Regions from separate parts of the Streptomyces sp. NBC_01275 genome, predicted to be linked through region 2. Evidence: riboswitches for the same ligand, from Rfam matches in the RefSeq annotation. Region 2 holds a riboswitch; each other region holds the start of a gene.
The links. A riboswitch is a leader RNA that binds a small molecule or an ion and turns the genes downstream of it on or off. The one in region 2 is predicted to bind cobalamin.
Positions count from the first base shown of each region.

Region 1: linked by a shared signal. The riboswitch ahead of OG562_RS08650 (cobalamin biosynthesis protein) and the one ahead of OG562_RS31755 (CbtB-domain containing protein) in region 2 are both predicted to bind cobalamin.
Region 3: linked by a shared signal. The riboswitch ahead of OG562_RS28725 (ribonucleoside-diphosphate reductase subunit alpha) and the one ahead of OG562_RS31755 (CbtB-domain containing protein) in region 2 are both predicted to bind cobalamin.

Region 1 is NZ_JAPEOZ010000001.1:2,013,689-2,023,846, reverse strand. It holds gene OG562_RS08665 (putative cobaltochelatase) at 1-1,731, opposite strand, end outside; gene cobN (cobaltochelatase subunit CobN) at 1,728-5,381, opposite strand; gene OG562_RS08655 (cobyric acid synthase) at 5,378-6,886, opposite strand; gene OG562_RS08650 (cobalamin biosynthesis protein) at 6,883-7,869, opposite strand; cobalamin riboswitch at 7,981-8,123, opposite strand; gene OG562_RS08645 (hypothetical protein) at 8,252-8,473, opposite strand; gene OG562_RS08640 (inorganic phosphate transporter) at 8,508-9,761, opposite strand; gene OG562_RS08635 (lysozyme) at 9,915-10,158, opposite strand, start outside.
Region 2 is NZ_JAPEOZ010000001.1:7,138,071-7,148,228, reverse strand. It holds gene metE (5-methyltetrahydropteroyltriglutamate--homocysteine S-methyltransferase) at 1-1,338, shown strand, start outside; gene OG562_RS31765 (hypothetical protein) at 1,405-1,740, opposite strand; gene OG562_RS31760 (CbtA family protein) at 1,852-2,604, opposite strand; gene OG562_RS31755 (CbtB-domain containing protein) at 2,630-2,851, opposite strand; cobalamin riboswitch at 2,887-3,039, opposite strand; gene OG562_RS31750 (superoxide dismutase) at 3,277-3,927, opposite strand; gene OG562_RS31745 (serine protease) at 4,178-5,401, shown strand; gene OG562_RS31740 (serine protease) at 5,661-6,863, shown strand; gene hflX (GTPase HflX) at 6,992-8,485, opposite strand; gene OG562_RS31730 (M1 family metallopeptidase) at 8,652-10,130, opposite strand.
Region 3 is NZ_JAPEOZ010000001.1:6,452,201-6,462,358, forward strand. It holds gene def (peptide deformylase) at 1-102, shown strand, start outside; gene cyc1 (epi-isozizaene synthase) at 425-1,477, shown strand; gene OG562_RS28710 (cytochrome P450) at 1,474-2,844, shown strand; gene OG562_RS28715 (GlxA family transcriptional regulator) at 2,873-3,838, opposite strand; gene OG562_RS28720 (ribonucleotide-diphosphate reductase subunit beta) at 4,065-5,093, opposite strand; gene OG562_RS28725 (ribonucleoside-diphosphate reductase subunit alpha) at 5,093-7,468, opposite strand; cobalamin riboswitch at 7,594-7,736, opposite strand; gene OG562_RS28730 (GNAT family N-acetyltransferase) at 7,772-8,278, opposite strand; gene mctP (monocarboxylate uptake permease MctP) at 8,404-10,029, opposite strand; gene OG562_RS28740 (DUF3311 domain-containing protein) at 10,026-10,158, opposite strand, start outside.

The sequences.
Region 1 (10,158 bases), 5.1 Mb from region 2:
CCGCAGCCGCTCGACCCGCAGCACGTCATGCGCCTTGAGCAGCCCGGCGGCCAACGGCGTCCGCCCACCGGTCGGCAACGACTCCAGCCGTACCGCCGCCGCGTCCACCGACGAGGTGGGCGGCAGAGCGACCTCCGCGGCCGCGCCCCGGAAGGTCACCAGCCCCACCTTGTCCCGCCGCTGATACGCGTCCAGCAGCAACGACAGCACAGCACCCTTCACGGCGCTCATCCGCTGCCGGGCGGCCATCGATCCGGAGGCGTCGACGACGAACAGCACGAGGTTGCCCTCGCGTCCCTCCCGGGTCGCCTGCCGCAGATCGTCCCGCCGGATCACGAGCCCGCGCCCGGACCGCCCGCGCGCCCGCTGATGCGGCGCGGCCGCCAGCACGGTCGCCGCCAGGTGCAGCTTGGTGAGCGCCCCCTGAGGCCGTCGGGACCCGGTGGTCCGCCCATGCTCGGTCCGCGCCCGCGACCGCCGCCCGGCGGCCCCCTCACCGATCCCGGGCACACTCAGCACCTTCGTACGGAACGGCTCGGCGGCCCGTACGGCGGACTGCTCCCCGGCGCCGGAGGGCTGCGGCTCCCCGCCCTCGCCGGCCTCGGGCCGCGCGGCGGTGTCACCGCCCTCGGGGCCGTCGCCGTCGGACTGCGGCGGCTGCCCGCCGCCCCCGCCGGGCCCGTCGGGATCCGGATCCTCGTCGCCGTCGCTCTCGCTCTCGCCGGAGAACTCCTCCAGCGTCTCGTCCAGCTTGTCCTCGTCGAGCCCCGGCGCGTCGAACGGATTGCGCCGCCGCCGGTGCGGCAGCGCGAGCAGCGCCGCCTGCCGTACGTCCTCGGCGAGCACGTCGGTCCGCCCGGCCCAGGCGGCCAGCGCGACCGCGGTCCGCGCCATCACGATGTCGGCGCGCATGCCGTCCACCTCGAAGGCCGCACAGGTCGCCGCGATCTGCCGCAGCGCCCCGTCCCCGAGCCGCACGGACGGCAACAGCTCCCGCGCCGCCACGATCCGCGCCCGTACGGCGGACTCCTCGTCGGCCCACCTCTCGGCGAACCCCTCCGGATCGTCGTCGTAGGCGAGCCGTCGCCGCACGACCTCCACCCGCTGGTCGGGCTCCCGCGAGGCGGCGACCTCCACGGTCAGCCCGAACCGGTCGAGCAACTGCGGCCGCAGCTCGCCCTCTTCGGGATTCATGGTCCCGACGAGCAGGAAGCGGGCCGCATGCCGTACGGAGACGCCCTCGCGCTCGACGTAGGAGGCGCCCATCGCGGCCGCGTCCAGCAGCAGGTCGACGAGATGGTCGTGGAGCAGGTTGACCTCGTCGACGTACAGGATGCCCCGGTGCGCGTCGGCCAGCAGGCCCGGCTCGAAGGCCTTCACGCCCTCCGCGAGCGCCCGCTCGATGTCGAGCGCGCCGACCAGCCGGTCCTCGGACGCGCCGACCGGCAGCTCGACCATCCGGGCCGGCCGGGACTCGAACGCGCCCGGCTCGTGCGGCCCGTCCGGGCAGGCGGGGTCGGGTGAGCCGGGGTCGCACGAGAACCGGCACCCGGTGACGACGTCCAGCGTGGGCATCAGCGCCGAAAGCGCCCGCACGGCCGTCGACTTGGCGGTGCCCTTCTCACCGCGCACCAGCACACCGCCGACCGCCGGAGACACGGCGTTCAGCAGCAGCGCGAGCCGCAGATCGTCCTGGCCGACCACGGCCGTGAACGGGAACGGGGTACTCACTGGTCGCCCTCCAGATCGCCTTCGAGCTCCAGGTAGGTGGCGCGCAGACGCTCGAGCGTGTCCGCGTCCGGCTCGGCCCACAGCCCGCGGTCGGCGGCTTCGAGGAGCCGCTCGGTGATGCCCCGCAGCGCCCACGGGTTGGACTTCTTCATGAAGTCCCGGTTCTCCGGATCGAAGACGTACTCGGCGCTGAGCTTCTCGTACATCCAGTCGTCCACGACCCCGGCCGTCGCGTCGTACCCGAAGAGGTAGTCGACCGTCGCCGCCATCTCGAACGCGCCCTTGTAGCCGTGTCGGCGCATGGCCGCCATCCAGCGCGGGTTGACCACCCGCGCCCGGAACACGCGGTGCGTCTCCTCGCCGAGCGTGCGCGTCTTCACCTGGTCCGGCGTCGCCGAATCGCCCACGTACGCCTCGGGGTTGGCCCCCGTCAGATGCCGGACCATGGCGACCATGCCGCCGTGGTACTGGAAGTAGTCGTCGGCGTCGACGAGGTCGTGTTCGCGGGTGTCGACGTTCTTCGCCGCCACCGCGATCCGCTTGAACGCCGTCTCCATGTCCCCGCGCGCCGCCCGCCCCTCGAGCCCGCGCCCGTAGGCGTAGCCGCCCCAGACGGCGTACACCTCGGCCAGGTCCGCGTCCGAGCGCCAGTTCCGCGCGTCGATCAACGGCAGCAGCCCGGCCCCGTACGCCCCCGGCTTGGAGCCGAAGATACGGGCCGTCGCGCGCCGTCGGTCGCCGTGCTCGGCGGCGTCCTCGTCGACGTGGGCGCGCACGTAGTTCTGCTCGGCGCTCTCGTTCAGCTCGGCCACCGTCCGCACCGCGTCGTCGATCAACCCGACGACGTGCGGGAACGCGTCCCGGAAGAAGCCGGAGATGCGGACCGTGACGTCGATGCGGGGCCGGCCCAGCTCCTGCGGGGGGACCACCTCGAAGCCGGTGACCCGGCGTGAGGCGTCGTCCCACACCGGGCGGCAGCCCAGCAGCGCCAGGATCTCGGCGATGTCGTCGCCCTGGGTGCGCATCGCGGACGTGCCCCACACCGTCAGGCCGACGGACTTCGGGTACTCCCCGGTGTCCTGCAGATACCGCTGGACGAGGGAGTCCGCGAGCGCCTGGCCGACCTCCCAACTCAGCCGGGACGGAATGGCCTTGGGGTCCACCGAGTAGAAGTTGCGCCCGGTCGGGAGCACGTTCACCAGCCCGCGGGTCGGCGAGCCGGACGGGCCCGCCGGGACGTAACCGCCGTCCAGCGCCTTGAGGATGTGGTCGATCTCGTCGGTCGTCCTCGCCAGCCGCGGCACGACCTCCGTGCACGCGAACTCCAACACCGCGACGGCGTCCGGGAGTTCGGCCCCCACCACCTCGCGCACCAGCGCCGGGACGGCGGCCGTCTCCCAGCCCCGCCGCTCCATGCCCTCCGCGAACCGGCGGCACAGCTGCTCCAGCAGGTCGATCGCGTCGGCCGCCGAACGGGCCGGACCCTCGACCAGGTCGGTCAGCTCCACCGGCGCCTTCACCGGCGCGCCCGGCTCGGCGAGCAACTCCTTCTCGACCAGGCCGAAGTGCTCGGCGAGGCAGGCCCGCAGCCCCGGCAGCGCGTTCGCCGTGCCGCCCCACACCTGCGAGGCCCGCAGCACGGCCAGCACGAGGTTCACCCGCGCCTCGTCGACCGGACCGCCGCCGAGGATGTGCAGCCCGTCGCGGATCTGCACGTCCTTGATCTCGCACAGATAGCCGTCGATGTGCATGACGAACTCGTCGAAGGCGTCGTCGTCCGGCTGGTCGTCCACATGCAGGTCGTGGTGGAGCTCGGCGGCCTTCACCAGCGTCCAGATCTGCGCCCGCACGGCCGGCGCCTTGGTCGGGTCCAGGTCGGAGACGAGCGCGTACTCGTCGAGGAGCTGCTCCAGCTTGGCCAGGTCGCCGTAGGTGTCGGCGCGCGCCATCGGCGGCACCAGGTGGTCGACGACCGTGGCGTGTCCACGCCGCTTGGCCTGGGTGCCCTCGCCGGGGTCGTTGACGATGAACGGGTAGATCAGCGGCAGTTCGCCGAGGACGGCGTCCGGCGCGCACCCGCCGCTGAGCCCGAGTCCCTTGCCGGGCAGCCATTCCATCGTGCCGTGCTTGCCCATGTGGACGACGGCGTCCGCGCCGAAGGAGTGGTCCAGCCAGCGGTAGGCCGCCATGTAGTGGTGCGACGGCGGCATGTCGGGGTCGTGGTAGATCGCGATCGGGTTCTCGCCGAAGCCGCGCGGCGGCTGGATCATCACGACGACGTTCCCGAACTGGAGGGAGGCCAGCACGACGTCGTCGCCGTCCACGTACAGGTTGCCCGGCGGCTCGCCCCACGCCTGCAGCATCCCGTCCCGCAGCTCCGGGTCGAGCCGGTCGAACCAGGCCCGGTAGTCGGCGAGCGGCACGCGCGCGGGCGCGGCGGCCAGCTGCTCCTCCGTCAGCCATTCGACGTCGTGGCCACCGGCGTTGATGAGCCGGTGGATCAACTCGTCCCCGTTGTCGGGGTGTCCCTCGACGACGTATCCGGCGTCCCGCAGCGCGTCCAGCACCCGCACCGCGGAGGCCGGGGTGTCGAGTCCGACCGCGTTGCCGACCCGCGAGTGCTTGGTCGGGTAGGCGGTGAAGACGAGCGCCAGCTTCTTCTCGGCGTTCGGCTTGTGCTTCAACTGCGCGTGCCGTACGGCGATTCCGGCGACGCGTGCGGCCCGCTCGGGGTCGGCGACGTACACCGGGACGTCGTCCGGACCCTGCTCCTTGAAGGAGAAGGGGACCGTGATGAGCCGCCCGTCGAACTCGGGGATGGCGACCTGCATCGCCGCGTCCATGGGGGACACGGCCGCGTCGGAGTCCATCCAGGCCGCATGCGACGAGGTCAGGCAGAGTCCTTGCAGCACCGGCACGTCGAGGTCGGCGAGGGCGCCGATGTCCCAGGCCTCCTCGTCGCCGCCGGCCGAGGCCTGCGAGGCGTGCGTGCCGCCGGCGGCGAGGACGGTGGCGACGAGGGCGTCGGTCCTGCCGAGGATCTCGTACAGCCCGGAGTCCGCGCCGCGCAGCGAACCGCAGTACACGGGAAGGGCGTTGGCGCCCTTCGACTCGATCGCGTCGCACAGGGTGTCCACGAAGCCGGTGTTGCCGCTCAGCTCGTGGGCCCGGTAGAAGAGCACGCCGACGGTCGGCCGCCCGTCGACGACGGCACGCTCGCCGTGGACGCCGTACTCCGGCATCTGCTGCGGCTCCAGGAAGCCCTCGCCGGTCAGCAGCACGGTGTCGGACAGGAACCGGGCCAGCTCGGTGAGGTTGGCGGGACCGCCCTCGACGAGATAGCGCAGCGCCTCCGCCACGACACCGGCCGGCGCCGACGACTCGGCCATCAACTCCGCGTCCGGCACGGTCTCGCCGCCCAGCAGCACCGTCGGCACGCCCGACGCCTTCAGCGCGGCCAGCCCGTCCTCCCAGGCCCGCTTCCCGCCGAGCAGCCGTACGACGGCGAGGTCTGCGCCGTCGAGCAGCGCGGGCAGCTCCGTCGCGACGTCGACGCGGGTCGGGTTGCCGATCCGGTACGCGGCGCCGGAGGCGGCCCGGGCCGCCAGCAGATCCGTGTCGGCGGTCGACAACAACAACACTGTGCTCATGCGGGCGCTCCCGGTGGAATGAAAGGCAGTCCTTGCGGCGCGCCCGACTCGATGAGCCGCCAGAGCGCGTCGGTGTCCGCGTGCTGTTCGATCAGGTCGCCGAGCCGGTCGAGCTGCTCCTCGCGCAGCGCGGCGAACGAGGTGTCGGCGGCCGGCGTGAAACGGCGGCCCGCGGCGGCCGCGACCTCGCGCAGGAAAGCGCGCCGGAAGCCGTCCGACTCCAGCGAGCCGTGCCAGTGCGTGCCCCAGGTCTGTCCGACCCGGCAGCCGTCCAGGAAGGCGGCTCCGCCCAGGATCTCGGCGACCCCGTGGTGGATCTCGTACCCCTCGACGGCCTCGCCGAGGGCTTCCCCCACCGGCCGGGTGAGGGTCTTCTCCCGGGCGAACCGCACCCGGACCGGAAGGAGCCCCAGCCCTTCCACGTGCCCCTGCCGGCTCTCGACCTCGTCCTCGATGTGCTCGCCGAGGATCTGGAAGCCGCCGCAGACGCCGAGGATCGGCCGGCCCTCGGCGGCCCTGCGCATCAGGGCCTCGGCCAGGCCGCGTTCGCGCAGCCACTCCAGGGCCCGGACCGTGCCCCGGGTGCCGGGGACGACGACGAGGTCGGCGTCGGCGAGCTCCTCGGGCCGGTCCACGAACCGCACGACGACGCCGGGCTCGGCGGCCAGGGCGTCCACGTCGGTGAAGTTGGACAGGAGGGGGACCGCGCAGACGGCGACCCGCAGGACGTCCTCGCCGACGGGCGGGGAGACGTTCGACTCCCGCACGGTCCCGCGCAGCGACACCCGAAGCCCGTCCTCCTCGTCGATCCCGAGCCCGTGCCGGAACGGCAGCACGCCGTACGTCCGCCGTCCGGTGAGCCCGTGCAGCATGTCGAGCCCGGGTTCCAGGAGGCTGACGTCTCCCCGGAACTTGTTGACGAGGAACCCGGCGACCAGCTCCTGGTCCTCGGGGGAGAGAAGGGCGACCGTGCCGAAGAAGGAGGCGAAGACGCCCCCGCGGTCGATGTCGCCGACGACGAGCACGGGGAGCCGGGCGCCCCGCGCGATCCCCATGTTCACGATGTCGGTCCGCCGCAGGTTGATCTCGGCCGGGCTGCCCGCCCCCTCGCAGATCACCGCGTCATACGTGGCCCGCAGCTCGGCGAGAGACTCGAGAACGGTGTTGAGGAGTCTCTGCTGCCGCCCTCCGTGATAGCCGCGTGCGCTCATCTCCCCGACGGGCTTCCCGAGCAGCACGACCTGACTGCTCTGCTCGCCGCCGGGCTTGAGCAGCACGGGGTTCATCAGCGCGGTCGGCTCGATGCGGCAGGCCTGCGCCTGCATGGCCTGCGCCCGCCCGATCTCCGCGCCCTCCCGCGTCACGAACGAGTTGAGCGACATGTTCTGCGCCTTGAACGGCGCGACCTTCACCCCCTGCCGCACCAGCCACCGGCAGATCCCGGCCGTGACGACGCTCTTGCCGGCGTCGGAGGTGGTGCCGGCGACCAACAGCCCACCGCTCATGACGTACGCCCCTTCAGCCGGACCTTCGAGTCGAGGCGCGCGGCGACGGTGCGCGCGGCGACCGTGCGCGCGGCGACCGTGACGCCGAGCGCGAGCAGGCCGACGCGGCGGGAGAGCCGGGCGGCGCGTTCGATGTCGTGGACGACGACGGCGCGTCCCGCCGCCCCGTTGAGCACGGGCCGGTGCTCGACCCGGCCCCCGTACGACAGGGTCCCGCCCAGCCGTACCCCGAGCGCGCCCGCGAAGGACGCCTCCACGGGCCCGGCGTTGGGGCTGGGGTGCTTGCGGGCGTCGGCGCGCCAGGCCCGTACCGCACCTCGCGGATCGTCCCCGGCGACGGCCGCGAGGACGGCGGTCAGCCGCGCCCCCGGCCAGCCGGCGAGGTCGTCGAGGCGCGCGGACGCCCACCCGTAGCGTCGGTGACGGGCGGACCGGTGCCCGACCATGGCGTCCAGGGTGTTGACGGCCCGGAACCCGAGCAGCCCCGGCACCCCGGCCACCCCGCCCCACACCAGCGCGCCCACGACCGCGTCCGAGGTGTTCTCGGCGACGGACTCGACGACGGCGCGGGCGATCCCGTCGGCGTCCAGGGACTGCGGATCCCGCCCGCACAGATGCGGCAGCCGCGCCCGCGCCGTCTCGACGTCCCCCGCGTCGAGGGCCTGCCCGATGGCCCGGGCCTCGCGGGCGAGGGAGGTCCCGCCGACGACGGCCCAGGCGGCCGCGCCGGTGAGGGCGACGGAGGCGGCGGGGGAGGCGCGTACGACCCGGGCGGCGAGGGCCCCCAGGGTCACCGCGCCGCCGGCGCACACCGCGGTGTGCAGCGCGCCCCACCCGCGGTGGTCCCGCCACAGCACCCGCTCCACGGCGCCCGCGGCCCGGCCGAACGCGGCGACCGGATGTCCCCGGCGCGGATCGCCCAGGAGCAGGTCGCAGAGGAGGCCGGCGGCGGCGCCGTACGCGTAGACGCGATCGGCACGCACCGGGTCAGCCGACGGTGGGGGCGGGGGCGGGGGCGGGGTGCGAGCCGGGACTGGTCCTCGAACGGCAGCCGAGCATGGCGATATGTCCTCACTCAGGGTGTCCACGCCCTGGTTCGACGAGACCGGCGGTGAGAGTTCCTGGCTCCCGGGGCTTTCTACCCCGGTGACAGTGGCGGGACCGCACCGGATTCACACCGGTTTCCTCTCCAGCCGCCGTACATGGCTCCGGCAGTCCACCACGGGCCCGGAAGGGCCGTCAACTTGCTGTTGACCTGCGAGGCTGGAGTGTGCTGAGCCCCACACAGGGGTGGTTCGCGAGGCCACGAAAGAGGGGTGCGGGACGGCGATCCGTCCCGCACCCCTCAGTGCTCGAGATGACCCGTCAGGCCACGATCAGCGAGATCCCGTACGCCACCGCCGCCGCGCACGCCGCGAAGCAGGCGTACGCGCCGGTCACCGCGAGGGCGGCCGAGCCGCCCTGCTCGGCGGCGCGTTCCTGACGCGACAGGCCCATGATGCCGAGGGTGAACAGGGCGACGACGCCCACCGTGACCACGAGGCTGACGCCGAAGACGGAGCCCAGGGCTGCCCAGTCGATCTTCATACTGCTTCTCTTCCTTCGTACCGGGGGCGCGGGCTCAGACGGCCGCGGCCGGCGGGGCGGCGGGCGCTGCGGGAGCGGTCGACTCGGCGGCCGGGGACAGGATGGTGGCCGTCAGGTCGTCGGTGACCGTGCCCGTGGGCGGCGGGGTCACGGCCGCGATCGCCGTGGTGACCACACCCGGCGGCTCCTCGGCCTCGACGACGTTCGACGCGTCCACGACCTCGCGCCGGGAGATCTTCCAGATCGCCGCGCTGGAGGCGATCAGGAAGGCCGCGACGACGGCCGTGCCCCAGTCGCCGAGGTCCGTCACCGACTCGGCGAGCGCGCCCACCAGGGCCGCCGCCGGCAGCGTCAGCCCCCAGGCCACGAACATCCGGGTCGCCGTCGACCAGCGGACCACCCCGCCCTTGCGGCCGAGGCCCGCGCCCATCACCGAACCGGAGACGGAGTGCGTGGTGGAGAGGGAGAAGCCGAGGTGGGAGGAGGCCAGGATGACGGTCGCCGCACTGGTCTGGGCGGCGAAGCCCTGCTGCGGCTGAAGGTCGGTCAGGCCCTTGCCCATGGTGCGGATGATGCGCCAGCCGCCGAGGTAGGTGCCGAGCGCGATGGCCATGCCGGCCGAGAGGATGACCCAGGTGGGCGGGTCGGAGTCGGGGGCCACGGCGCCGCCGGCGACCAGGGCGAGGGTGATGATGCCCATCGTCTTCTGCGCGTCGTTGGTGCCGTGGGCGAGGGAGACCAGGCCGGCCGAGGCGATCTGGCCCGTGCGGTAGCCCTTCGCCGCAGCCTTGCCGTCGGCCTTCTTGCCGAGGGTGTAGGAGAGGCGGGTGGCGAGCATCGCCGCCACGCCCGCGACGATCGGGGCCGCGATCGCCGGGATCAGGACCTTGGTGACCAGCACGTCACCGTGGACCGCGCCGGTGCCGGCCGAGGCGATGGTCGCGCCGATCAGACCGCCCATCAGGGCGTGCGAGGAGCTGGAGGGCAGACCCACCAGCCAGGTCAGCAGGTTCCAGAGGATCGCGCCGACGAGGGCGGCGAAGATGACCTCGGGACGGATGCCGGTCTCGTCGACGAGACCCTTGGAGATCGTGTTGGCGACCTCCACCGAGAGAAAGGCGCCCACAAGGTTGAGCACGGCGGACATGGCCACCGCGACCTTGGGCTTGAGCGCACCGGTCGAGATGGTCGTGGCCATCGCGTTGGCGGTGTCATGAAAACCGTTCGTGAAATCGAACGCGAGTGCGGTGATTACCACAATCGCGAGGATCAGCGAGAAGTTTTCCATTTACCCAGGCAATCGTTCGAGGTCATTGGTTGGTTGACCGTAGGCAACCTGGGTGAACGGAAGATGAACTGGGGCGGGCTTCGCGGTGTCTTGATGAAGGGTTTGACGCCACGCCCGGATCGGCGGCCCGGCGGCGGCCCAACTGCCGCACGGCTAGGCGCCCCGGGCGAACCTCGCCAGCTGTCCCGCGGAGCCGTTGAAGAGATTCTGGTCACCCGGCAGACCGCCCCTGTCGGCGTACTGCCAGAAGGTCCACGACGACCAACCGGCGGGCAGCGTCCCGGCGTCCGCCGACCCGTGGCGGGCGATCCACAGCGCGTGGTCTGCGGCGAAGGCGCCGCTGCCGCCCGTGCAGGCGTTCCACCAGTGGGTGGTCGTGTAGATCACCGGGCGGCGG
Region 2 (10,158 bases):
CGGGTCGACGTGTCGGCGTCCTGCTCCCTGCTGCACGTGCCCCTCGACAGCGCGGCCGAACGGGACGTCGAGCCGCAGATCCTGCGCTGGCTGGCCTTCGCCCGGCAGAAGACCGCCGAGATCGTCACCCTCGCCAAGGGTTTGACCCTCGGCACCGGCGCGATCGCCGCCGAACTCGCCGCGAACCGGGCCGACCTCGCCTCCCGCGCGCACTCCCTCATCACCCGCGACCCGGCCGTCCGCGCCCGCACCGGCGCGGTCACCGAGACCGACGCCCGCCGTTCCCAGCCCTACGGCGAGCGGACCGCGGCCCAGCGCGCCCACCTGGGCCTGCCCCTGCTGCCGACCACCACCATCGGCTCCTTCCCGCAGACCGGCGAACTGCGCACCGCCCGTGCCGACCTGCGCGCGGGCCGGATCGACACGGCCGGCTACGAGGACCGCGTCAGGGCGGAGATCCAGGAGGTCGTCTCCTTCCAGGAGAAGGCCGGCCTGGACGTCCTGGTGCACGGCGAGCCCGAACGCAACGACATGGTCCAGTACTTCGCCGAGCAGCTCGTCGGCTACCTCGCCACGCAGCACGGCTGGGTCCAGTCCTACGGCACCCGTTACGTCCGCCCGCCGATCCTGGCCGGCGACATCTCCCGCCCCGAGCCGATGACGGTGCGCTGGACGACGTATGCCCAGTCGCTCACCGAGAAGCCGGTCAAGGGCATGCTCACCGGGCCCGTCACCATGCTCGCCTGGTCCTTCGTCCGCGACGACCAGCCCCTCGGCGACACCGCCCGCCAGGTCGCGCTCGCCCTGCGCGAGGAGGTGAACGACCTGGAGGCGGCCGGGACTTCGGTCATCCAGGTGGACGAACCCGCGCTGCGCGAGACGCTGCCGCTGCGCGCCGCCGACCACGCCGGCTATCTGGCCTGGGCCACGGAGGCGTTCCGGCTCAGCACCAGCGGGGTGCGGCCGGACACGCAGATCCACACGCACATGTGCTACGCCGAGTTCGGTGACATCGTGCAGGCGATCGACGACCTCGACGCGGACGTCATCAGCCTGGAGGCCGCCCGCTCGCACATGCAGGTCGCCCGCGAACTCGCCGCGCACGGCTACCCGCGGGAGGCCGGACCCGGCGTGTACGACATCCACTCCCCGCGTGTGCCGAGCGCCGGGGAGGCCGCCGCACTGCTCCGCACCGGTCTGGAGGCGATCCCCGCCGAGCGTCTGTGGGTCAACCCCGACTGCGGGCTGAAGACCCGCGGCTGGCCGGAGACCCGCGCGTCCCTGGAGAACCTGGTCGCCGCGGCCCGCACGGTCCGCGGCGAGCTGCCCGCCTCCTGACCCGGACGCCTCCGACGGGCCGGGGCGGCGGACGCCGTCCGCCCCGGCCCGCATCGCCGTGGTGGTTCAGGAGGCCAGGTCGCGGTGGCGGCGCAGCAGTTCCGCGAGCGCGCGGCGCAGGCAGTCGGCGTCGTTGCCCGCATCGGAATCCGACTGCGGCTCCGACTGCGACTGCGACTGCGAGTCCTGTGCACGGCAGTCCGTCGGGCTCCCGACCAGTCTCTCCAGGTCCTGGAGGAGCTGTTCGGTCCGTTTCGCCTGGTGGGCGAGGACGCGTACGCGGGCGCTCTGGCCGCCTATCTGGCGTCGGCTGGCGATCAGCCGCTCGTACTCCGCGACGGTGAGGGCGACCGCCTCACGGCCTCCGAGGGTGATGCGGCGCGGCTGGGGTCGTCCGGCCATCCCGTTCCTCCGCTCCTCGCCCGATGGTCCTCGTCTCATCGCTCGTTGTCGGGAGAACGCGAGAGGGCCCCCGGATGGTTCCGCGGGCCCTCTTTCGTGTGTCGGGTCATGTCAGTTGGGGGCTGCGACCGGCCGAGGTGCGGGGGCGGTCGCGGGCTTGGGGTTGAGCAGCCGTTCGGCCAACTCGCCGAAGACCAGCCCGAACCCGCCCCACAGGGTGACCTGCATGGCCAGCGCGGAGAGCCGGAACCGCCACAGCAGGGTCGCCGGGAAGTCCGCCGGCACCTCGTTGATCACCGGCAGGAACGCGTACGCCAGACCGATCGCCACCGCGAAGGCGGCCACCGCCGTGACGGTCGCGTACCAGGTGCCCAGCCTCGGCGCGAGCCTCCTGCCCAGCAGCGTCGCGGCGACCGCCAGGAGGATGCTGAGCAGCATCATCAGGAAGTAGAGCGTGGTGCGCTTGCCGATGGTGTCGGGGTCGCCGACCGAGGGCGGGTTGGCCGGGTACTTCAGGAACGGCACCACGTACACGGCCAGCAGCGCGCAGCCCGAGAGCAGCAGCGCGGTCGCCCGTGCGCTGAAGCGGCCGACGCGGCCGAGCGCGAAGCAGTAGGCGAGCGCGGCGATGCCGCCGAAGGCGACGCCGTAGAGCAGCACACCGGTGGCGAGGCCGGCGGTGGACTGCAGGGAGCGCGAGACGATCTCCATCTCGTGCTCGTGGGAGTGGGCTTCCTCGAAGCCGATCGCGCTGTCGACGTTCGGCTCGCCGAGGAAGTAGGCCACGAACAGGGCGAGCACGCCGGCGGCCAGGCCGGCGAGCATGCCCCGCACGAGAAGGTTTCTCACCGTTGCGGAGTTCATGAGACGGACCGGGTTCCCCTTCGGATCAGTGGCAGGGGAAGCCGAGGAGATGGCGGGCGTCGTGCACCCACTCGTGGACGTCCTCGCCGGAGACCACGGCGGTCGCGCCCTGCTCGGCGCCGACGAAGTACAGCAGGACCAGCATCAGAACCCCGACGAACACCGCCCACGGGACGATCGCCCCGATCGGCAGCTTCGCGGGAACGACAGGGGTGGTGGCGGTCGGCGGAGCGACGGTCTGCGCCATGGCAGGACCTCCTCGGGAGTTCGCGTCCCATCTCGGTGGTGCACACGACGACGGCCACGGGTCTGACTCACACGACAGCCCGGGCAAGCCCCGGGCTCTGTGCTCACAGTGGCGCGACCGTGCCGGATTTCCACCGGCTTCCGTCGTACCGTCGTCAATATCGCACTGACCGTACCGCGCGCCGGGAACGCCGCCAAGACCACCCCACCTGGCGTGATCTAGCTCTCCCGGCAAGAACCCGGCCTCACCTGGCCTGAATCCGGCCTGAATCCGGCCTGAGCGCGGCGAGAACCCGGCCTGAGCCCGGCGAGAAAAGGCTCCCGCGAGTCACTCCCCAGAGGGGGACCCCGTCGCGGGAGCCCTTCTCCTTGCCGCCTGCCGCGTGAAGGGTGAGAAGACGATCACGAGCAGGACGTCTCATGCGCTCACGGCGTGAGCAGCAGGCTGTTTCCGCGCTCCTTGGCGGCGGCGTAGCGCTTCGCCACGTCCTGCCAGTTGACGACGGCCCACATGGCGTCGATGAAGTCGACCTTCTGGTTCTTGTACTGGAGGTAGAAGGCGTGCTCCCAGGCGTCGAAGACCAGGATCGGGGTCGAGCCCTGGCCGACGTTGCCCTGGTGGTCGTAGACCTGCTCGACGATCAGGCGACCGCTCAGCGGCTCGTACGCGAGGACGCCCCAGCCCGAACCCTGGGTGGTCGCGGCGGCCTTGGTGAGCTGGGCCTTGAAACCGGCGAAGGAGCCGAAGGACTCGGCGATGGCGTCCGCGAGCTCGCCCACGCCGTCGGCCTCCAACGGCTCGCCGCCGCCGTCGCCGGTCATGTTGTGCCAGTAGATGGAGTGCAGGATGTGGCCGGAGAGGTGGAAGGCCAGGTTCTTCTCCAGACCGTTGATCGCCCCCCACGCCTCCTTGTCCCGCGCCTCGGCGAGCTGCTCCAGCGTGTCGTTCGCGCCCTTGACGTACGCCGCGTGGTGCTTGTCGTGGTGCAGCTCGACGATCTGCGGGTTGATGACCGGTTCGAGCGCCGCGTAGTCGTACGGAAGCTCCGGGAGCGTGTACACCGCCGTGTCCAACATCCTTCGGCCGTCTTGTCGCCACGTGCCACGTCGCGTGGCCACCTGGCCACTTCTTATTGCAATTAATGTGCAGTTGCAGGCTAGCAGCAAGAGCAGGGTTCCATGCGAACTCCCGCGCGGCGAGCGCCTATCGTGTTGCCGTTGCACAGGGCCGTAAGACCCGTCTGAACTCGGCGTGAGATCACGGTGAGTTCTGCCGGCGGGTACGGCCGCAGCTCCACGTTCGTTGACAGCAGGGGGAGTTCAGACCATGCGATCCATACGGCCGTCGTTCACCGCTCGCCGAGGGAGGAACGCGCGCCGCAGAACCTCCCCCGTCCTGGGCGCGGTCGCCCTCGCCTCGGTGCTCGCGCTCACCGCGACCGCCTGCGACTCCGGCGACACCAACGCCGACAGTCAGGCCAGCGCGTCGGCGTCGGCCGCCGGCGACGGCAAGATAACGATCCCGGACGACATCAAGGACAAGCTCAAAGAGCACGGGATCGACCTCGACAACTGGAAGAACGGCGCCTGGAAGAACTGGGACAAGGACGACTGGCTGCGCGAGGCGCAGGACTACATCAACCCGATCATCAAGGGCCTGTGGGACCCGGACCGGATGCGGGAGGCCGAGGACCCGGACCGGGGCGTCGACGACAACGACCTCTCGGGCGACCAGGGCGTGACCGACCCGACGCCGGCGGCGGTGGACGCGAAGAGCGTGGCGACCACGTATCACGCCAACGTTCCCGAGGCGGGCAAGGTCTTCTTCGACGCCCCCGAGGGCACGATGGTCTGCTCGGCGACGGTCGTGGAGGACCCCGCCCACCCCGGCAAGTCCAACCTGGTGTGGACCGCGGGCCACTGTGTGCACGCAGGCAAGGACGGCGGCTGGTACCGCAACATCGCGTTCGTGCCGTCGTACAACGACTCGGGCAAGACCTCCGCGCAGCTGGAGACGGCCACCAAGGAAGAGGCCGCTCCGTACGGCGTGTGGTGGGGCGACTGGACGCGGACCTCGGACCAGTGGATCGCGCAGGGCGGTGAGACGGGCGGCAAGGGCTCCGCGTACGACTTCGCCGTCATCCATGTGACGCCGGAGGAGGGCGGTTCCGGCAAGTCCCTGGAGGAGACGGTCGGTTCGGCGCTGCCGGTGGACTTCAACGCGCCGGCGGTGACGAAGGTGGACAGCATCACCGCGACGGGCTACCCGGCGGCGGAGCCGTTCGACGGGCAGAAGCTCTACCAGTGCACGGACAAGCCGGGACGGCTGTCGATCAAGGCGTCGGACCCGACGATGTACCGCATCGGCTGCACCATGACCGGCGGTTCGTCCGGCGGCGGCTGGGTGGCGACGGGCTCGGACGGCAAGCCGGCCCTGGTGTCCAACACCTCGATCGGCCCGGTGACTTCGGGCTGGCTCGCGGGCCCGCGGCTGGGCGAGGTGGCCAAGGGCGTGTACGACTCGGTGAGCGACAAGTTCGCCGGTCAGTAACAGGGTTCCCGGCATGGACGGCGGTGGGGCTCTCACACGAACCTTCACCGGCTCACCGCCGTTCATCCCGATTTCCACGGGCATAGTGGGGGGGGTGGCTTCGGGCGTCCGCGCACGAGCCGCCTCTAAGCCTGACAAGCACATGACATTCACGCGTCACGCCATTCCATTCCATGCCACGCGTCGCATCGCACGTCACGCACGCGCGTCCTGGCGTGACACGCACACGCATCACACGGACCACGGGGGTCATCGCACCATGCGTTCCACACGTACGCCCATCCCACGCCGACGCGGTCGGCGGCGCACCCTTCTCGCCATCACCTCTCTCGTCGCCGCCCTGGCGCTCACCGCGACCGCCTGCGAGGACTCCGACGACGCCCAGGCCGACGCCGCCGCCTCCCAGTCCGCAGCCGGCACCGGCGACGGCAAGGTCAAGGTCCCGGCCGACATCGCCGACAAGCTCAAGAAGCACGGCATCGACATCGACCAGTGGGCCGACGGCGGCTGGCAGGACTGGGACAAGGACCAGTGGCTCAGCGCGGCCAAGGACTTCGTCAACCCGGTGATCGAGGGCCTGTGGAAGCCGGAGCGGATGCGGTCCGCGAAGGAGGCCGACAAGACGCTCACGACCAAGGACGCCACCGCCGACCAGGGCGTCAGCGACCCGGAGCCGGCGCCCGTCGAGGCGACGGCCGAGAAGACTCCGTACCACGAGACCGCGGCCCCGGTCGGCAAGGTCTTCTTCGACTCGCCCGAGGGCACGATGGTCTGCTCCGGGACGGTCGTCACGGATGTGAACCACCCGGGCAAGTCCAACCTCGTCTGGACGGCCGGCCACTGCGTGCACGCCGGCGGCGCCGGCGGCTGGTACCGCAACCTGGTCTTCGTCCCGGCCTACAACGACCTCGGCAAGAGCGAGGCACAGCTCGGCGACGCCACCTCCACCGAGATAGCCCCCTACGGCAACTGGTGGGCCGACTGGGCGTCGACGTCCAACGAGTGGATCAAGGACGGTTCGGGCACGGGCGGCGCGGGCGCCCCGTACGACTACGCCGTGCTGCACGTGACGCCGGAGCAGGGCTCCAAGTCGCTGGAGGAGACGCTCGGCGGAGCGCTGGACGTCGACTTCTCCGCACCGTCCGCGACCGAGGTCGACGCGATGGGCGCCTGGGGCTATCCGGCGGCGCCGCCCTACAACGGGCTGAAGATGTTCAAGTGCGTCGACCAGCCCGGGCGGCTCTCGCTGAGCCCGTCGCTGCCGACGATGTACCGCATCGGCTGCACCATGACCGGCGGTTCGTCCGGCGGCGGCTGGTTCCGCGTGCTGGACGGCGAGACCAAGCTGGTCTCCAACACCTCCATCGGCCCAGCCGACGACACCTGGCTCGCGGGCCCGCAACTGGGCCCGGAGGCCGAGGCGCTCTACCAGAACATGAGCAAGACGTACGGCGGTCAGTGACCGGGGACGACCCGGATCCGACCGGGCCTGACCGGTTCCGACCGAGCCTGACCGGGCCCTGAGCCGGACACCCTGAAGGCCCGCCCCCTGGACATCACCAGTAGGGGGCGGGCCTTCAAGGTCGAGCGTCAGACGAGCGGTGCCGGTACGTACGGCGCGAGGTCCGCCGCCAGTTCCTCGTGCACCCGCGCCTTGAGCAGCGTGCCCTCCGGGGTGTGCTCCTCGGAGATCACCTCGCCGTCGGAGTGGGCGCGCGCGACCAGCTTGCCGTGCGTGTACGGCACCAGCGCCTCGATCTCGACCGAGGGCCGGGGCAGTTCGGCGTCGATGAGCGCGAGCAGCTCGGCGATGCCGAGCCCGGTGCGGGCCGAGACCGCGAGGGCGCGCTTCTCGATCCGCAGCAGCCGCTGGAGCGTCAGCGGGTCGGCCGCGTCCGCCTTGTTGATGATGACGATCTCGGGCACCCCGGTGGCGCCGACGTCCCGGATCACCTCGCGTACGGCGGCCAGCTGCTCCTCCGGGTTCGGATGCGAGCCGTCGACCACGTGCAGGATCAGGTCGGACTCGCCGACCTCCTCCATGGTGGAGCGGAACGCCTCGACCAGGTGGTGCGGCAGATGCCGGACGAAGCCGACCGTGTCCACCAGCGTGTACAGGCGGCCGCTGGGCGTCTCGGCCCGGCGGACGGTGGGGTCCAGGGTCGCGAACAGGGCGTTCTCGACCAGGACGCCCGCGCCCGTGAGGCGGTTGAGCAGGGAGGACTTGCCGGCGTTGGTGTAGCCCGCGATGGCGACGGACGGCACCTTGTGACGCCTGCGCTCCTGGCGCTGGATGTCGCGGCCGGTCTTCATCTCCGCGATCTCCCGGCGCATCTTCGCCATCTTCTCGCGGATCCGACGCCGGTCGGTCTCGATCTTGGTCTCACCGGGACCACGGGTGGCGAGGCCGCCGCCCTTGCCGCCGCCCATCTGACGGGACAGCGACTGACCCCAGCCGCGCAGTCGCGGCAGCATGTACTGCATCTGCGCGAGCGCGACCTGCGCCTTGCCCTCTCGGGACTTGGCGTGCTGGGCGAAGATGTCGAGGATCAGGGCCGTACGGTCGATGACCTTGACCTTGACGACGTCCTCGAGGTGGATCAGCTGGCCCGGGCTCAGCTCACCGTCGCAGATGACGGTGTCCGCGCCCGTCTCGAGGACGATGTCGCGCAGCTCGTCGGCCTTGCCGGAGCCGATGTAGGTGGCCGCGTCGGGCTTGTCGCGGCGCTGGATGACGCCGTCGAGCACCAGCGCGCCCGCGGTCTCGGCGAGGGCGGCGAGCTCCGCGAGGGAGTTGTCGGCGTCTTGCGCGGTCCCGGTGGTCCAGACGCCGACGAGCACGACCCGCTCCAGCCGGAGCTGGCGGTACTCGACCTCGGTGACGTCCTCGAGCTCGGTGGAGAGGCCCGCTACGCGGCGCAGGGCCGCGCGCTCGGAGCGTTCGAACTGGTCGCCGTCCCGCTCTCCGTCGATCTCGTGGCTCCAGGCGACGTCCTCTTCCATCAGGGCATCGGCCCGAAGACCTTCGGGGTAGGCGTGCGCCATGCGCGGAGTGTCCTGGGAAGGGGAAGAAGAGGAGGTCATTGGGTCCTTACGTCGTCGGGAATGCCGTCGGTGGTGCCGAGTCGGCGGTCGGCTGCCGTCAATGACTCCAACGCACGAGCGCCCCGGGAGATTCCCGTGTCCCGTGCCGCGCCGTGCCGCGCCGACCTCACGATGGTCGCACGGTACGGCCCGTCTCGTCACGGTCTTATTTGACGGGCCGCTCGGCCTTCGCGACCGGCGCCGCGGCCTTCCAGTCCGGGTGGCCGGGCATCGGCGGGGTCTTCTCGCCGTACAGCCAGGCCTTGAAGAACGCGTCGAGGTCGCGGCCGGAGAACTGCTCGGCGAGGCGCTCGAAGTCGGCCGTGGAGGCCGTGGAGTCCCGGTGGTCCTGCACCCAGGCCCGTTCCAGGCGCTCGAACACGGGCGTCCCGATCTCCTGGCGCAGGGCGTAGAGGACGAGGGCCGCGCCGTCGTAGACGTTCGGGCGGAAGATGCCGATCTTCTGGCCGGGCCGGGGCGGCTTGGGAAGCGCCGGCGGGCCGCCTGCGGACCGCCAGGCGTCGGAGGCGCCGTAGGCCGCCTTCATGCGTGCCTCCAGCGTGCGGCTCGGCTCCTTCTCCTGCGCGTACAGGGCCTCGTACCAGGTGGCGTGTCCTTCGTTGAGCCACAGGTCGGACCAGGAGCGGGGGCTGACGCTGTCGCCGAACCACTGGTGGGACAGCTCGTGCACCATGACCGACTCGATGTACCAGGCGGGGTAGCCGGGCTCGGTGAAGATGTCCTTCTCGAAGAGGGAGAGGGTCTGGGTCTCGAGTTCGAAGCCCGTGGACGCCTCGGCCATCAGCAGACCGTAGGTCTCGAAGGGGTAGGGGCCGACCTTGCTCTCCATCCAGGAGATCTGGTCGGGCGTCTTCTTGAGCCACGGTTCGAGGAGGTCGCGGTCCTTGGTGGGGACGACGTCCCGCACGGGCAGCCCGTGCGGCCCCTCACGGTGCAGGACCGTGGAGCGGCCGATCGACACCTGGGCCAGCTCCGTGGCCATGGGGTGCTGGGTGCGGTACGTCCAGGTGGTCGCCGGGCCGACCCGGTCGACGCCGGTGGGCAGACCGTTGGCGACGGCCGTGTAGTCGTTGGGGGCGGTGATCCGGATGGTGAACATCGCCTTGTCGGAGGGATGGTCGTTGCACGGGAACACCAGGTGGGCGACGTCTGCCTGGTTGGCCATGGCGAGGCCGTCCGTCGTGCGCACCCAGCCGCCGTCGCGGTCGCCGGTGCTCACCGGGTCGCTGGTGTGCCGCACGGTGACGCGCATCCAGCTGCCCTCGGGGAGCGCGTCCTGCGGGGTGACCACCAGGTCGTCGCCCGCACTCGCGAAGGCGGCCGGCTCGCCGTCGACCTCGACCGAGTCGACCGTGCCGTGGGCGAAGTCGAGGTTGATCCGCTCCAGGTCCGTGGTGGTCCAGGCGTCGATGGTGGTGACCGCCTGAAGGGGCTTGCTGTTGGTGCCGGGATAGGTGAAGGACAGGTCGTACGACGCGACGTCGTAGCCGGGGTTGCCCAGGTACGGGAAGAGGCGGTCGCCGACGCCCAGCGGGACCGCCGGGGCGCTCGCGGCGACGAGACAGACGGAGACGGCCGAGGCGAGCAGCGCGGACTTCAGCCGGGCACGAGGGGTGAGCAGCATGCACCACCGCTACCAGCGCGCCCACGTG
Region 3 (10,158 bases), 690 kb from region 2:
GGGTACCTCTACATCGACCGTCTTTCCAAGCGCGAACGGAAGGACGCCCTGCGGCAGATGGCCGAGAACGAGCCCCGCTACCCCGTGGTCGCCAACGACTGACCGCCGTATCCCCGCATCCACCGACGACGCCCGGCCGGACCCTCCGGCCGGGCGTCGTTCGTATGTCCGTCGGACGTTCGATCGCTTACGCACATCTGCTGATCCATAACCAGTCATGCAGGGAGGGAATCTCGGCATGTTGGGGTAGTGAATGAAGCAAATCCGTTCCCAGAACGGTCAGTTGTAGGGCTGAATGGGAAGTGCGGGGATACGCAACGGCGCACGCCCGGCACGGCGGGAGGGGCGTGTGCCCACTGGAGGCTGAGAGGGGTTGTTCGTGCCAGCTTTCCCATACAGCACCACATGCAGCACCACAGTGACGGTGACCGCTCCCGCGGTCCCGCCCTCGCTCTCTCTCCCGGTCATCGAGACGGCGTTTCCCCGGCAACTGCATCCGTATTGGCCTCGGTTGCAGGACAGCACACGTTCCTGGCTGCTGGAAAAGCGGCTCATGCCGGCACACAAGGTCGCAGAATATGCCGACGGCTTGTGCTACACCGACTTGATGGCGGGCTACTACCTCGGCGCACCCGACGAGGTCCTACAGGCCATCGCCGACTACAGCGCATGGTTCTTCGTCTGGGACGACCGGCACGACCGCGACGTCGTGCACGGCCGGACCGGCGCATGGCGGCAGCTCAGGTTCCGCTTGCATGCGGCCCTGGACTCACCGACGGACCACCTGCGTCACAGGGATCCACTGGTAGCCGGGTTGGCGGACAGCGTGGGCCGGCTGTACTCCTTCCTTCCCGGCACCTGGAACACGCGGTTCGCCCGGCACTTCCACCGGGTGATCGAGGCGTACGACCGGGAATTCCGCAACCGTGTCGCAGGGCGGATACCGGGCGTCGAGGAATACCTCGCACTGCGTCGGCTCACCTTCGCGCACTGGATCTGGACCGATCTGCTGGAGCCGAGCGCGGGACGCGAACTCCCGAATTCGGTGCGGAAACATCCGGCCTATCGGCGGGCGGCCCTCCTGAGCCAGGAATTCGCCGCCCTGTACAACGACCTCTGCTCGCTTCCCAAGGAATTGGCGGGCGACGAGGTGCACAATCTCGGAATCAGCCTCATCGCCCATGAGGGATTGACTCTGGAAGAGGCGGTCGATGAACTCAGGCGGCGCGTCGAGGAATGCATAACCGAGTTCCTCGCCGTCGAAAAGGATGTCCTGAGGCTCGCCGACCGGCTGACCGACGGGACGGTCCACGGAAATGAGCTCGGCGTCGCCGTAAGGGCCTGCCTCGCGAATATGCGGAACTGGTTCAGTTCCGTCTACTGGTTCCACCACGAGTCCGGCCGTTACATGGTCGACAGCTGGGACGACCGGTCCACGCCCCCGTACGTCAACAACGAAGCGGCAGGTGAGAAATGACCGTCGAATCCGTGAAGCCCGCGACGCCCGAAACGCCCGAGCTGCGTGAGCCGCCGCTCGCCGGTGGCGGAGTTCCGCTGCTCGGCCACGGCTGGCGGCTGGCCCGCGACCCGCTGGCCTTCCTGTCCCGGCTGCGCGACCACGGCGACGTGGTCCGTCTCAGGCTCGGCCCCAAGACGGTGTACGCCGTCACCGCGCCGGAGCTCGTGGGGGCACTCGCCCTCAGCCCCGACTACATCATCGCCGGACCCCTGTGGGAGTCCCTGGAGAGCCTGCTCGGCAAGCAGGGCGTGGCCACGGCCAACGGCGCACTGCACCGACGCCAGCGGCGCACCATCCAGCCCGCCTTCCGGCTCGACGCCATCCCCGGCTACGGGGCGATCATGGAGGAGGAGGCGCACGCGCTCGTCGAGCGCTGGACCCGGGGCGAGGTCCTCGACGTCACCGCGGAGTCCTTCCGGGTGTCCGTGCGCATCTCCGCCCGCTGTCTGATGCGCGGCAGCTACATGGACGCCCGGTCCGAGCGCATCACCTCCGCGCTCGCCACCCTGTTCGCCGGTATGTACCAGCGCATGGTGGTCCCTCTCGGTCCGCTTTATCGGGTACCGATTCCGGCCAACCGTGAATTCAACCGGGCGCTGGCCGATCTGCACCGGCTCGTGGACGAGATCGTCGCCGACCGCAGGGCATCCGGTCAAAAACCGGACGATTTGCTGACAGCTTTGCTGGAGGCGAAGGACGACAATGGCGACCCGATCGGGGAACAGGAGATCCACGACCAGGTCATCGCGATACTCACCCCGGGCAGCGAAACAGCCGGCTCTGTGGTCATGTCGCTGCTCCACGTCCTCACCGAGCACCCGGATCAGGTGGACAAGATCCGCGAGGAGGTGAATAACGTCGTCGGCGACCGGCCGGTCGCATTCGACGACGTCCGAAAGCTGCGGCACACCGCCAATGTCGTGGTCGAGACCATGCGGCTGTATCCGGCCGTATGGATATTGACCCGGCGTGCGGTGGCCGACACCGAGCTCGGGGGTTACCGCATTCCCGCCGACGCCGACATCGTCTACAGCCCGTACGCGGTCCAGCGCGATCCGCGGTCGTACGAGCGGCACGAGGAGTTCGACCCCGACCGCTGGCTCCCGGACCGCTCCAAGGAGGTGCCCAAGTACGCCATGACCCCGTTCGGCGTCGGCAACCGGAAGTGCCCGAGCGACCACTTCTCGATGGCCGAGCTCACGCTGATCACCGCGGTGGTGGCGGCCGCGTTCCGCTTCGAGGAAGCGCCCGGCTCCGACCCCCGGACGCATATCGGCATCACGCTCCGGCCGCGCCGGCTGAAGCTGCGGGCGATACCCGGGTGAGACGCGGGCAAGGTGCTCAAGGAGGGGCTCAGGCGACGGCCTGCGGCCCCCGGAACGTGCGCCGGTAGGCGTTCGGCGTCGTGTCCAGGGCCCGTACGAACTGATGGCGCAGGGCGCTCGCCGTGCCGAAACCGGTACGCCAGGCGATCGCGTCCATCGTCTCGTCCGTCGCCTCCAGCAGGTGCTGCGCCATCAGCACCCGCTGGCGCAGCAGCCAGCGGTAAGGGGTGGTGCCGGTCTCCTGCTGGAAGCGGCGGGCGAAGGTGCGCGGGGACATGTGGGCGCGGGCGGCGAGCTGTTCGACGGTGACCTCCTGGTCGAGGTGCCGTTCCATCCACACCAGCACCTCGCCGACCGTGTCGCACGGCGACGGGGGCAGCGGCCGCTTGATGTACTGGGCCTGGCCACCGTCCCGGTGCGGCGGCACGACCATCCGCCGGGCGATCCCGTTGGCGACCTCGGGGCCCTGCTCCTTGCGGACGAGGTGCAGACAGGCGTCGATGCCGGCGGCCGTGCCGGCCGAGGTGATCACCGGGTCCTCGTCGACGTAGAGCACGTCCGGTTCGACGGTCGTACGCGGATACTGCCGGGCCAGCTGCTGGGCGTGCCGCCAGTGCACCGCGCAGCGCCGCCCGTCCAGCAGCCCCGCCGCGCCCAGCACGAACACCCCGGAACAGACGCTGAGCACCCGCGTCCCCCGGTCCACCGCCCGGCGCAGCGCGTCGAGCAGCTCGGGCGGGAACTCCCGCTGCCCGTACGTGTCCCCGGCCGGCACGGCGATCAGATCGGCGCTCTCCAGCCGCTCCAGCCCGTGCTCGGTGCTCACGCTGAAGCCCGCGTGCGTGGTCAGCGTCGGCCCCTCCGCCGAGGCGACCGCGAAGTCGTAGACCGGCAGCCCCTCGTCGCTGCGGTCGATCCCGAAGACCTCGCAGACGACCCCCAGCTCGAAGGGGTGCACACCGTCGAGCAGGATCACGGCCACGTTGTTCAGCATGACGCCAGTGTGCCCGAGGAGTGGCAGGAATTTGAAGGTGTACGGCAGTACTGCCACTGTCAGGAGTGTCGAGCAAGTACGAGGCTTACCTCATGAACCTCATGAACGCACTCACCGGATACGCGGCCTTCCTGGCCTTCTTCCTCCTCCTCACGGCTCCGGCGCTCGTGGGACTTCTCCACGAGCGCCGGATCGACCGTCAGCTGAAGGCTTCGAGGACGGTGACTCAGAAGTCCTCGTCCAAGTCGACGGTGCCCTCCACCGCGACCTGGTACGCCGAAGGACGGCGCTCGAAGAAGTTGGTCAGCTCCTGAACGCCCTGCAGCTCCATGAAGGAGAACGGGTTCTCCGAGCCGTAGACCGGCGCGAAGCCGAGCCGCTGCAGCCGCTGGTCGGCGACGCACTCCAGGTACTGCCGCATCGACTCGGTGTTCATGCCCGGCAGCCCCTCGCCGCACAGGTCCCGGCCGAACTGCAGCTCGGCCTCGACGGCCTCCTTGAGCATGTCGGTGACCTGCTGCTGGAGCTGGTCGTCGAAGAGCTCCGGCTCCTCCTTGCGGACGGTGTCGACGACCTCGAACGCGAAGGACATGTGCATGGTCTCGTCCCGGAACACCCAGTTGGTGCCGGTGGCGAGGCCGTGCAGCAGACCCCGGCTGCGGAACCAGTAGACGTAGGCGAAAGCGCCGTAGAAGAACAGGCCCTCGATGCACGCGGCGAAGCAGATCAGGTTGAGCAGGAAGCGGCGGCGGTCGGCCTGGGTCTCCAGCCGGTCCAGCTTCTCGACCTCGTTGATCCACTTGAAGCAGAACTCGGCCTTCTCGCGGATGGAGGGGATGTTCTCCACGGCGTCGAAGGCGGCGGCGCGGTCCTCCGGGTCGGGCAGGTACGTGTCCAGCAGCGTCAGATAGAACTGGACGTGCACGGCCTCCTCGAACAGCTGACGCGACAGATACAGGCGCGCCTCCGGGGAGTTGATGTGCTTGTACAGCGTCAGCACGAGGTTGTTCGCCACGATCGAGTCGCCCGTCGCGAAGAACGCGACCAGCCGGCCGATCATGTGCTGCTCGCCCTCGGACAGCTTCGCCAGGTCGGTGACGTCCGAGTGGAGGTCGACCTCCTCCACGGTCCAGGTGTTCTTGATGGCGTCCCGGTAGCGCTCGTAGAAGTCCGGGTAGCGCATCGGGCGCAGGGTGAGCTCGAAGCCCGGGTCGAGCAGGTTCTTGGCAGACGCAGCTTTGGCTTCGCTGGACATTACTGGCAGGCCTCGCAGGACTCGGGGTTCTCAAGGGAGCAGGCGACGGCCTCTTCGGAGGTCGCCTGCTGCAGGGGGATGGTCTTCTCGGGCTGCGCCTGGGCCTGGGCGGCGCGGGCGATGCGGGTCGCCGGGCGGGAGCGCAGGTAGTACGTGGTCTTCAGGCCCGACTTCCAGGCGTACGAGTACATCGAGGAGAGCTTGCCGATGGTCGGCGTCTCCAGGAACAGGTTCAGGGACTGCGCCTGGTCCAGGTACGGGGTGCGGGCGGCGGCCATGTCGATCAGGCCGCGCTGCGGGATCTCCCACGCCGTGCGGTACAGGGCGCGGACCTCCGCCGGGATCCAGGCGAACTCCTGCACCGAGCCGTTGGACTCGCGCAGCGCCTCCCGGGTGCGCGCGTCCCAGACGCCGAGGTCCTTGAGGTCGTTCACCAGGTACGAGTTGACCTGGAGGAACTCCCCGGACAGCGTCTCGCGCTTGAACAGGTTGGACACCTGCGGCTCGATGCACTCGTAGACGCCCGCGATGGAGGCGATGGTGGCGGTGGGCGCGATGGCGAGCAGCAGGGAGTTGCGCATGCCGGTGTTCGCGATGCGCGCGCGCAGGGCCGCCCAGCGCTCCGGCCAGGTGAACTCGACGCCGTAGTGGTCCGGGTGCAGCACGCCCCTGGCCGTCCGGGTCTTCTCCCAGGCCGGCAGCGGGCCGTTGCGCTCGGCCAGGTCGGCGGAGGCCTCGTACGCGGCGAGCATGATGCGCTCGGCGATCCGGGTGGACAGGGCCTTGGCCTCGGCGGAGTCGAAGGGCAGCCGCAGCTTGAAGAAGACGTCCTGCAGGCCCATCGCGCCCAGGCCCACCGGCCGCCAGCGGGCGTTGGAGCGGCCCGCCTGCTCGGTCGGGTAGAAGTTGATGTCGACGACCCGGTCGAGGAAGGTGACGGCCGTGCGGACGGTCTCGTCCAGCCGCTCCCAGTCGATGTCGCCGGTCGTCGTGTCGACGAACGCGCCGAGGTTCACCGAACCCAGGTTGCAGACCGCCGTCTCCCCGTCGTCGGTGACCTCCAGGATCTCCGTGCAGAGGTTGGAGGAGTGGACGACGTGACCGGGCTCGGCCGTCTGGTTGGCGGTGCGGTTGGCCGCGTCCTTGAAGGTCATCCAGCCGTTGCCGGTCTGCGCGAGGGTGCGCATCATCCGGCCGTAGAGGTCGCGGGCGGCGATGGTCTTCTTCGCGAGCCCGTCGGCCTCGGCCTTGCGGTAGGCGGCCTCGAACTCCGCGCCCCACAGGTCGACCAGCTCGGGCACGTCCGACGGCGAGAACAGCGACCACTGCTCGTCCGCGTTCACCCGCCGCATGAACTCGTCCGGGATCCAGTGCGCGAGGTTCAGGTTGTGCGTACGGCGGGCGTCCTCGCCGGTGTTGTCGCGCAGCTCCAGGAACTCCTCGATGTCGGAGTGCCAGGTCTCCAGGTAGACCGCGGCCGCGCCCTTGCGCCGACCGCCCTGGTTCACGGCGGCGACCGAGGCGTCCAGCGTCTTCAGGAACGGCACGATGCCGTTGGAGTGCCCGTTCGTGCCGCGGATCAGCGAACCGCGGCTGCGGATCCGGGAGTACGACAGACCGATGCCGCCGGCGTGCTTGGAGAGGCGGGCGACCTGGTGGTAGCGGTCGTAGATGGAGTCCAGCTCGTCCAGCGGGGAGTCGAGGAGGTAGCAGGACGACATCTGGGGGTGCCGGGTGCCGGAGTTGAAGAGGGTGGGGGAGGACGGGAGGTAGTCGAGGCGGCTCATGAGCCGGTAGAGGGCCGCGACCTCGTCCAGAGCGCGTGACGTGTCGTCTTCCGCGAGGCCGGAGGCGACGCGCAGCAGGAAGTGCTGGGGCGTCTCGACGACCTTGCGGGTGAGGGGGTGGCGCAGGAGGTAGCGGCTGTGCAGGGTGCGCAGGCCGAAGTAGCCGAAGCGGTCGTCGGCCAGCGGGTCCACCAGGGCGTCGAGGCGGGCCGCGTGCAGCCGGACGAAGTCGGCGGTGCGGTCGGCGATCAGGCCCTCGCGGTGGCCGACGGCGACGGACTGCGTGAACGACGTGACGCCCTGGGAGGCGGCCTCGGCGGCGACGCTGATCGTCAGCAGCCGGGCGGCCAGCTTCGAGTACGCGGGGTCGTCGGAGATCAGACCGGCGGCCGCCTCCGTGGCCAGCTCGCGCAGCTCCGACTCGTCCGCCCGCGCGGACCGTCCCCGCAGGGCGGCGGCGGCGACCCGGCCGGGGTCCGCGTCGGGGAGGTCGGCGGTCAGCTCGGTCAGGGTCCGCAGCAGCGCGGTACCGGGACCGTCGGTCTCCAGCTGGGTGACTGAAGCCGGTTCGGCTGGCGCGATGGTCACGTGGGGCTCTCCCTCGCTCGGCAGCGGGCCTGGCGGAGGGCAGGGGGCAGCACACGAGCGCGCGGGGCGTCGCGTCCACCGGCCCACTCCACGAGGCCCGGACGTCAGAGCACCCGGACCGGATGGGCCGGGCGCGTGCTGTCGGCAGGTCCTCGGACTGACACAAGCGTGCAGATGCACGCAAGTACACCGTTGCGGGACAGTTCCGGATTTGCACCGGATTCCCCTGCGGCGACAGCGAGCACGAGCATACATCTTGTGCCGGGCTGTCGTGCCACCCCCAGATGTTGTGTCGCGCCGGTTTCAGAGCGTCAACTGGTAGGCGAGGAGAGTGATGTCGTCCAGCTGCGGCAAGGGATTCCAGTCCCGCTCTGGCGTACGGACGAAGCCGAGGCGTTCGTAGATGCGGTGGGCGGTGCGCATGGTGCGCTGGGTCGACAGAACGACGGCCGTGCAGCCCGCCGTGGCCCGTGCGCGGTCGAGGCATGCGCGTACGAGGGCCTCGCCGGCGCCTCTGCCACGGGCCTCGCGCGCGACCGCGAGCATCCGGATCTCGGCCTCGCCGGAGCGGGCGATGTCCGCCATGGGGCCGCCCGAGGAGACGAAGGCGACCCCGCCGAGGAGGGCGTCGCCCGCCACGGCGACCAGGACCTCGGCGGCGGCCGCCCGCCGGGCGACGTTCCTCAGTTCGCCGAGGTACTCGTCGCTCTCGCCGAAGTCGAGGAGCCCGTCCTCGAGATAGGCCTGGGCGGTGATCTCGCCCAGGGCCGGGTACTCGTCGGGCGCTGCCCGCCGGATGACGATGTCCATGGGACCGAGTGTGCCGGACGGGCACGACGACGGGCCGCCGGGTTCTCCCCGGCGGCCCGTGATCGCGTGCGGATGGTCAGTGCATGCGGATGGTCAGTGCGTGCGGAAGGAGTGCATGCGGATGGTCAGTGCGAGGCTCCCGCGGTCGCCGGGGGCAGGTCCGCCTGGACGCCGGGGTCGCCCGCGTCCGCCGTGTAGTCCTCCGGGCGGGTCTCGTCGATGCCCTCGGGGGCCTTCGCCGCCTTCAGGGCGAAGGTGAGGACCACGGTGACGGCGACGTTGAGGAGGAACGCCGTCAGGCCGATGTAGCCGATCTCTCCGAGGCCGGGGATCTCCTTCGACGAGCCGCCGAAGTGCTTCTGGGTCGGGGAGGCCACGCCGTACGCGGCGACCGTGCCGTAGATCATGCCGACCGCCCAGCCGGCGAGCAGCGCCCAGCGGTGGAACCAGCGGGTGAAGAGGCCGCCGACCAGGGCCGGGAAGGTCTGCAGGATCCAGATGCCGCCCAGCAGCTGGAAGTTGATGGCGACCGTCTTGTCCATGGTGAGGACGAAGGCCAGCGCGCCCACCTTCACCAGGAGCGAGACCAGCTTGGAGACCTTGGTCTCCTGCGCCGGCGTGGCGTCCGGCTTGATGAAGTCCTTGTAGATGTTGCGGGTGAAGAGATTCGCGGCAGCGATCGACATGATGGCGGCCGGGACGAGCGCGCCGATGCCGATCGCGGCGAAGGCCACGCCCGCGAACCAGTCCGGGAACATGTCCTCGAACAGCTGCGGGATCGCCAGCTGCCCGTTGGTGACCTTGACCCCGGCCGCGATCGCCATGAACCCCAGCAGGGCCAGCAGGCCGAGCATGAGGGAGTACAGCGGCAGGATCGTGGTGTTGCGGCGGATCACCTCACGGCTCCTGGACGACAGCGTCGCCGTGATGGAGTGCGGGTACATGAAGAGCGCGAGCGCGGAGCCCAGCGCCAGCGTGGCGTACGTCCACTGGCCCGGCTCGGCCGGGGCGAGCGCGCCGCGCGGCTTCCCGGTCGCCGGGTTGGTCTGGCTGAACGCCTCGCCCGCCTTGGCGAAGATGTCGTCGAACCCGCCGAGCTTGATCGGGATGTAGATGATCGCCACCGCGATGACGATGTAGATCAGCGTGTCCTTCACGAACGCGATCAGCGCGGGGGCCCGCAGCCCCGACGAGTAGGTGTACGCCGCCAGCACGCCGAAGGCGATCAGCAGCGGCAGGTCCTTCACGAACCAGTTCGTGTCCTCGCCGCCGCCGACGCCCATCACGTCGAGCACGGCCTGGATGCCGACCAGTTGGAGCGCGATGTACGGCATGGTCGCGAGGATGCCGGTGACGGCGACCGCCAGCGACAGCCCCTTCGACCCCCAGCGTCCGCGTACGAAGTCCGACGTCGTCACGTACCCGTGCTTGTGCGACACCGACCACAGGCGGGGCAGGAACGTGAAGATCAGCGGGTAGACGAGGATCGTGTACGGGACCGCGAAGAAGCCCGCCGCGCCCGCCGCGTAGATCGCCGCCGGCACGGCGACGAAGGTGTACGCCGTGTACAGGTCGCCGCCGAGCAGGAACCAGGTGACCCAGGTGCCGAACGACCGGCCGCCCAGCCCCCATTCGTCGAGGCTGTCGTTGTCGGCCCTGCGCCAGCGCGCGGCGAGGAAGCCCATGACCGTGACGGCCAGAAAGAAGAAGATGAAGACGGCGAGCGCGACGCCGTTCACGCCGTCCTTCACTCCGACGCACCACCCTTCGCGGAAGCGGAGGCCGCACGTCCGCGCTGGTCACGCTGCCAGAGCTTGTACGCGGTCACCGTGAGCGCGGCGGAGAGAGGCACCCACAGCATCTGGTACCAGTAGAAGAAG